3 regions of the Methylosinus sp. R-45379 genome follow, and region 2 is predicted to be linked to each of the others. Evidence: predicted binding sites of a transcription regulator. Region 2 holds the regulator's gene; each other region holds the start of a gene.
The links. The regulator LexA, encoded in region 2, represses DNA repair genes until DNA is damaged. The targets are predictions, from matches to a motif close to TGTTCNNNNTGTGTTCNG.
Positions count from the first base shown of each region.

Region 1: the regulator LexA is predicted to act here: its motif matches at 1,340-1,357, upstream of recA (recombinase RecA).
Region 3: the regulator LexA is predicted to act here: its motif matches at 1,315-1,332, upstream of ssb (single-stranded DNA-binding protein).

Region 1 covers NZ_LUUM01000001.1:8,254-10,520, reverse strand. The annotation lists gene A1351_RS00060 (DUF3617 family protein) at 1-233, shown strand, start outside; gene A1351_RS00055 (c-type cytochrome) at 238-570, opposite strand; gene pyrE (orotate phosphoribosyltransferase) at 603-1,199, opposite strand; gene recA (recombinase RecA) at 1,509-2,267, shown strand, end outside.
Region 2 covers NZ_LUUM01000286.1:25,376-27,642, reverse strand. The annotation lists gene A1351_RS24925 (hypothetical protein) at 206-871, shown strand; gene lexA (transcriptional repressor LexA) at 1,012-1,716, shown strand; gene A1351_RS19800 (AsmA family protein) at 1,958-2,267, shown strand, end outside.
Region 3 covers NZ_LUUM01000289.1:43,716-45,982, forward strand. The annotation lists gene A1351_RS20320 (YgiQ family radical SAM protein) at 1-601, shown strand, start outside; gene ssb (single-stranded DNA-binding protein) at 696-1,223, opposite strand; gene A1351_RS20330 (APC family permease) at 1,403-2,267, opposite strand, start outside.

The DNA.
Region 1 (2,267 bases), on a different contig from region 2:
ATTGCACGAAGCCGACGGTCGAATCCGCGCAAGGCGGCGAGGTCATCGTCACCTTCTCATGCGATCTCCATGGCGCGCGCGAGGTGACGAGCCTCTTGCTCACCGGCGATTTCTCGAGCTGGTATCGCGCGCAATCGAAGACGACGCTCACGCAAAAGAGCGGCGCCACGCGCGAGCGCTCCGGCTTCACCATAGACGCGAAATTTCTGCAGCCCGAATGCCCGAAGCCGTGACGCCTCAACGCTTGGGCGCGAGGCCGACGATATAGGCGGAGAGCGAGTCGATCTCATCCGGCGTGAGGATGAGATTGGGCATGTTCCGATGCGAGCTGCGCAGAAAAACCTTGATCGCCAGCTCGGTCGTCGAGGGCATGCGCGCCACATCGACGAAGCTGGGCGCCTTGGCGGCCTCGTCCTTGGCCGGCGTCTTCTCGTCGATGCGATGACATTCGACGCAGAGCGAGGCGGCGAGACGCCGCCCGGCCGCAGGATCGCTCGATTGCGCCAGCGCCGGCGCCGCGACGCCTCCGCAAGCGAGGAAGGCTAGAAACATCGGCGTCGCGCGATTCATGGCTCTACCTCCGAAACGACGGCATGCAATGCCTATATGGTGAAATCGCCGCGCTTGAAAATCGACACCAGCGTGATTCCTTTTTCGGCGAGCTTTTCCGCCGCGCCTTCCTCACGGTCGATCACGACCAGCGCGCGCGTCGCTCTCGCCTCCGGGTGCTCCTCCACCATGCCGGCGATGGCCTCCAATATAGAGCCGCCCGTCGTCGCCACATCGTCCACGATCAGCGCCTCGCCGCCCTTGGGCACATAGCCGTCGATGCGCTCCTTGGCGCCATGGCCCTTGGCCTCCTTGCGCACGAAGAAAGCGTCGACCGGCGCGCCCTTGGGAAAGCTCACCGCCGCGATGGCCGCCACCATGGGCACGGCGCCCACGGCCAGCCCGCCGACGCCCTTTATTCCCTGCGCCTTCATATAGTCGACGACGATATCGGCGATGAGATGCGCGCCCTCCGGCAGCATGGTCGTCTGGCGCAGCTGGAAGAGATAATTGCTCTTGCGGCCCGAGGAGAGCGTGAAATCGCCGCGCAGCAGCGAATGCGTGTCGATCAGCCGATGCAGCCGCGCCCAGCGCGGATCGGCGGAATCGAGAACGGCGTCGGGACGGGAAGGCGCGCGCGTGTCGCTCATGGGCTGTCGAAACTCCGCTGTCGATCGTGAGAAATAGGCCGGAAGCCGGCTGCGGTCCCTTACGCCGAGGAACTCGCGGACTTCAAGCCGGTTCCTTCCCCTGGCTCGCGCCCGGCGGGGCGAAGCGGGGAAAAATCATGCGGAACAAAAAAAGAACTTGGCGAAGAGAACAAATACGATACAATCTGCCCATCCGATCTTCGCGTCCGATATCGCCTGATCCTCGCAAGTCTTTCACCGCTCTTTCGTTCCCGGGCCGCATCTCGCGTTGCGCCTGCCGCCCTGCCTGTGCCAGAAGGAATCATCGCCGTGAGCCAAGCCAATCTCCGCCTCGTGGAAGGAACCTCCGTGGACAAGACCAAGGCGCTGGACGCCGCTTTGTCGCAGATCGAGCGGGCCTTCGGCAAAGGCTCGATCATGCGGCTCGGCAAGAATCAGAAGGCCGTCGAGATCGAGACGATCTCTACAGGCTCGCTCGGGCTCGATATCGCGCTCGGCGTCGGCGGCCTGCCGCGCGGCCGTGTCGTGGAGATCTACGGGCCGGAATCATCGGGCAAGACGACGCTGACGCTGCATGTGATCGCCGAGGCGCAGAAGAAGGGCGGCGTCTGCGCCTTCGTCGACGCCGAGCATGCGCTCGATCCGGTCTACGCCCGCAAGCTCGGCGTTAATCTCGAGGAGCTGCTGATCTCGCAGCCGGACACGGGCGAGCAGGCGCTGGAGATCACCGACACTCTGGTGCGCTCCGGCGCGGTGGATGTGCTCGTCGTCGATTCGGTCGCCGCGCTGACGCCGCGCGCCGAGATCGAGGGCGAGATGGGTGACGTGCAGCCCGGCCTGCAGGCGCGGCTGATGAGCCAGGCGCTGCGCAAGCTCACCGCCTCCATCTCGCGCTCCAACACGCTCGTCATCTTCATCAATCAGATCCGCATGAAGATCGGCGTGATGTATGGCTCGCCGGAGACGACGACCGGCGGCAACGCCTTGAAATTCTACGCTTCCGTCCGGCTCGACATTCGCCGCATCGGCTCCATCAAGGACCGCGACGAGGTCACCGGCAATCAGACC
Region 2 (2,267 bases):
AACTAGAGAATCTGAGCCCGCAACGGCGTCACATCAACGGATAGTTGATGTTATAATAAATGCCGGTTCGCAAATTTGGCCCTTTGCAACCTCGTTGCCGGCCCTCGTTTCCGCCTACTGGGAAGGGTTGCCTATCGCGGCGACCGTCGTTCTCCTAGCCGCTGCCGTGGCATCCGGGTATCTAGTTTTTCTTGCTCGAAATGACATGAAGGGGCGTCTGATATGGTTCGTGGCTGGCGCCGTCTTTTCCGCAATAATTCTTGGCATTTTTCAGCTAAATAAAGATAGGTTTTTCTTATCGAATATTGACCGAGAAGTTTTTGACACGGCTAAAGAGTTTGGGGGAAAATTATCGGTTGAGCATTGGGCTGTTCAGAAGAGTGATGTGGCGTCGCAGACCCATTTTGACAGTGGGGCTACTATTTTATTTTTTAGCTCACGATCTGATCTTTATGTATTGTTATCAACAAACGAGGCTTTTATGTTCCCGCCAGCAGAAGTTGTAGTCGAGAAAGAGTGGTTCGATGAGGCGTATGTGAGACAACAACTAGGGGTCCCGCCAAACAAAGTTTCTCCTCGCGGAGGGGTAGCAAAATACTGGCATGAAATTAACAAGCGTGTGCCTGGAGGCGTGCAATTGGGTTGGCCTGATTGGTTTTGTGATACCGACAAGTTTAGCGTCATCTCAAAGGGGTATGAAAACGGGGTGATTGCGGGGCCATTCCGTTCTTCGGGACGGGACAATGTTAATGACCGAGGGCAGTGGTTTGTCATTAACAGTCGGGATAAATCGCTTGAATGGCGTTCTCAGCGAGCCCGAATAGATTTGGATCACGATGTTTCTGACTGGAAATGCATTCATGCTCCCTGACCAAGGACCGCCGAAGAGTCTCCCTTGCGGAACGCACCGAGAACGCCTATCCTCCCGTTCATGATTTGTTTATGAACCCGCGCCATCATGGCTAGGTTCGGACGTGGCGCGACGCGGGCGGGCGGCGCCGGGGGGCTTCCATGCTGACCAAGAAACAGAGCGATCTGCTGCGCTTCATCCATGAGCGCCTGAAGGAGACTGGCGTGCCGCCCTCCTTCGACGAGATGAAGGACGCGCTCGATCTGCGCTCCAAATCCGGCATTCACAGGCTCATTCTCGCGCTCGAGGAGCGCGGCTTCATTCGCCGTCTGCCCAATCGCGCCCGCGCGCTCGAGGTGTTGCGCCTGCCCGAATCGGCGACGCCCCGCGTCGCCGCGCGCGGCGGCAAATTCTCGCCCTCGGTCATAGAGGGCGCGCTCGGCCGCGTGCGCCCCGTCCCGGCCGGCGAGCCCGAGTCCGATCAGCAGGTGGCGATCCCGGTCATGGGCCGCATCGCCGCCGGCACGCCCATTTCCGCGCTGCAGAATCGCAGCCACACCATCAGCCTGCCGCCGGATATGCTCGGCGGCGGCGAGCATTTCGCGCTCGAGGTGCGCGGCGATTCGATGATCGAGGCCGGCATTCTCGACGGCGACGTCGTCGTGGTGAAGAAGCAGGACAGCGCCGACACCGGCGATATCGTCGTCGCCCTCATCGACGACGAGGAGGCGACATTGAAGCGCCTGCGCAAGCGCGGCGCGTCAATAGCGCTCGAGGCCGCCAATCCGGCCTATGAGACGCGCATTTTCGGGCCTGATCGCGTCCGCATCCAAGGCCGTCTGGTCAGCCTTCTGCGCAAATACTGAGGGCCTCGCGCCGCCACGATCTCGCCGCCCTTTGCCGCCATGGTCCGGCCTCGCGCGCTTTTGGCGCGCGGGCCTTTTCGCGTAGCGGCAGAGCGATAAAGGCATGTTGCTCTCGTCTCGCGCCCTCGCCGAGGGCGCGCGCTGTGTCGCCAGCGGCCCGTGGCCGCCCCGCCTTTTTTTCATGGACGATGGAATGTCGCACTCGACCGGCCCGATGCGCGAAATCGAAGGATCGAAGCCCTTGGGCCAAAGCCGCCGCCTGCCTTTCCCGCGCCTCTCGCGCCGCTGGCTGATCGCTCTCGGCGCCGTCGCCGCAGTGGCGCTCGGCGCGGCGCTCGCGCCTTGGACCTTCTCGACCAATGCGCTGCTCGAGGAGATTTCGGGCCAGCTCAACGCCTCATCCGGCCTGTTCATCGCCGCCAAAGGCCGCTCGACCTTCTCGCTGCTGCCGCGCCCGCACATCACCATAGACAGCATCGCCTTCGCCGATCCCACCGCCGCGCTGACCATCGAGGCGGAGAGGCTGCACGGCAATGTGCTGCTGCTGCCGC
Region 3 (2,267 bases), on a different contig from region 2:
CGGCTATCTCAAAATCGCGCCCGAACATACGGAGAGCGGCCCGCTCTCCAAGATGATGAAGCCCGGCATTGGCTCATACGACCGCTTCAAGCGTCTGTTCGACGCGGCGGCGCAGGCGGCCAAGAAGCAATATTTCCTCATCCCCTATTTCATCGCCGCGCATCCGGGCACGAGCGACGAGGATATGTTGAATCTGGCGCTGTGGCTGAAAAAGAACGGCTATCGCGCCGATCAGGTGCAGACCTATCTGCCATCGCCCATGGCGCTGTCGACGGCCATGTATCATTCGGGCTTCAATCCGCTGAAGCCGGTGCGCCGCGGCGCGTCGGAAAAGGTCGACGCCGTGAAGGGCCTGCGCCAGCGCCGCCTGCACAAGGCCTTTCTGCGCTATCACGATCCCGAGAATTGGCCTGTGCTGCGCGAGGCGCTGAAAGCCATGGGCCGCGCCGATCTCATCGGCCCCGGCAAGCATCATCTCGTGCCGGGCTGGCAACCGGTTGGAACCGGCAAGGGCGGCGAAGGCCGCCGCATAGGCCAGAAGGGCGCGCGGACGCAGTCGCGGGAGTTCCGGACGAATGGGCTGCGCTCGCGGAGCTCATAGAGATTTCGAGCGCCCCCTCCCCGGCCCTCCCCCGCTTCGCGGGGGAGGGAACAGACCCCGCCCTTCATCGAGGGCTCGCGATCTCCCTCCGGACTCAGAACGGAATATCGTCGTCGAGCTGCTCCGACAAACGTCCGCCGCCGGCCGGCGCCGGGGAGCGCTCGGCGGGCGGGCGTTCCATCGGCGAGGAGCGGCCGAAGCTGGAGCCGCCGCCGCTCGACTGATAGGAGCCGCCGCCGCCTTCATAATCGCCCTCGCCGCGGCCGCCGCCCTTGCTGTCGAGCAGAGTCAGCTCGCCGCGGAAACGCTGCAGCACCACATCGGTCGCGCGGCGCTGAATGCCGTCCTTGTCCTGATATTCGCGCGTCTGCAGCTGGCCCTCGAGATAGATCTTGGAGCCCTTGCGGCAATATTGCTCGGCGATCTTCCCCAAATTCTCGTTGAAGATCGACACATTGTGCCACTCCGTGCGGTCCTTGCGCTCGCCTGTGTTGCGGTCGCGCCAGGATTCCGTCGTCGCCACGGAGAAAGAGACGACGCGGTCGCCCGAGGGCAGCGTGCGCACTTCAGGGTCACGCCCGAGATTGCCGACCAATATGACCTTGTTGACGCTGCCCGCCATGATCCTCTCCGCCTTGATGATGCTCGCGGCACCTTAGTCCGAAACGCGCGAGCGCGAAGACGTTCCGCCGCCTTGTCCACAATTCACGCGATGTTCTTTTTTTGTTCTAGCACCTCCCGCCGTGACGCGCAACGCCCCCGCCTCCTGTCGTCTTCACCGCAGCGAAGAACACGCCCAGGCTAATTCGCCGTCCTCGGACGGCTCAGCGCATAAGCCAAAAGGCCGACGCCGATCAGCACGGCGGCGGCAATCGCCGAGGCCGGCCGCATCATCAGAGCGGAGATCATGATGCCTGTCGTCGTCGTCAGAAACACGATGGCGGCGCATAGCTCGGGAAGCTTCCCCGGCGCGAGGCCATGACGCATCGCTTGTCGAAGCCATCCGATGACGACAGCTCCTGCCGAAAGACTCAGCGTGACGCCGGCGAATTCCAGGAGATCGCGAAGTCCTGCGCTCCAAATGACGATGAGGCTGAACGCCGTCTGCGCCAGTATGGCAAAGCGCGGATGATCGCCATGCAGTCGGCCGAATGCGGCCGGAAGCGCGCCGTCCCGCGCCATTCTCGCATAGACGCGCGGTCCGCTCAGCAGCATGGACGACGCCGAGGTGACGAGCGCGAGCGCGATGAGCGCGCTCAAAGCCTGCTCCGCGCGCGGACCGCCGATCGCCAACGCCGCGAGCGCGCCGGATTCGGCGACGCCGCGGATTTGTCCCGGAGGCGCGCCATAGAGGATCACCGCGCTCACGCCGAGGTAGAGTCCGATGACGAGAAGCGTCCCCGAATAGAGCGCGCGTTCCACCGTGCGGCCGCCGCCGGCGATATCTCCCGTGACATAGACCGCGGCGTTCCAGCCCGAATAGGCATAGGATATCCACACGAGCGATCCGGCGAAGGCCAGGGGCTGAAAGGCTTCGAGCGAAAGCGGCGGCGCGGCCGCGATCGCCGCGCCCGCCGTGGGGGCGCCGAAAGCGATGAACGCGACGATCGCGCCGACCTTGATCAGGACCGCGAAATTTTGCAATGCGACGCCCTTGGCGGGCGCG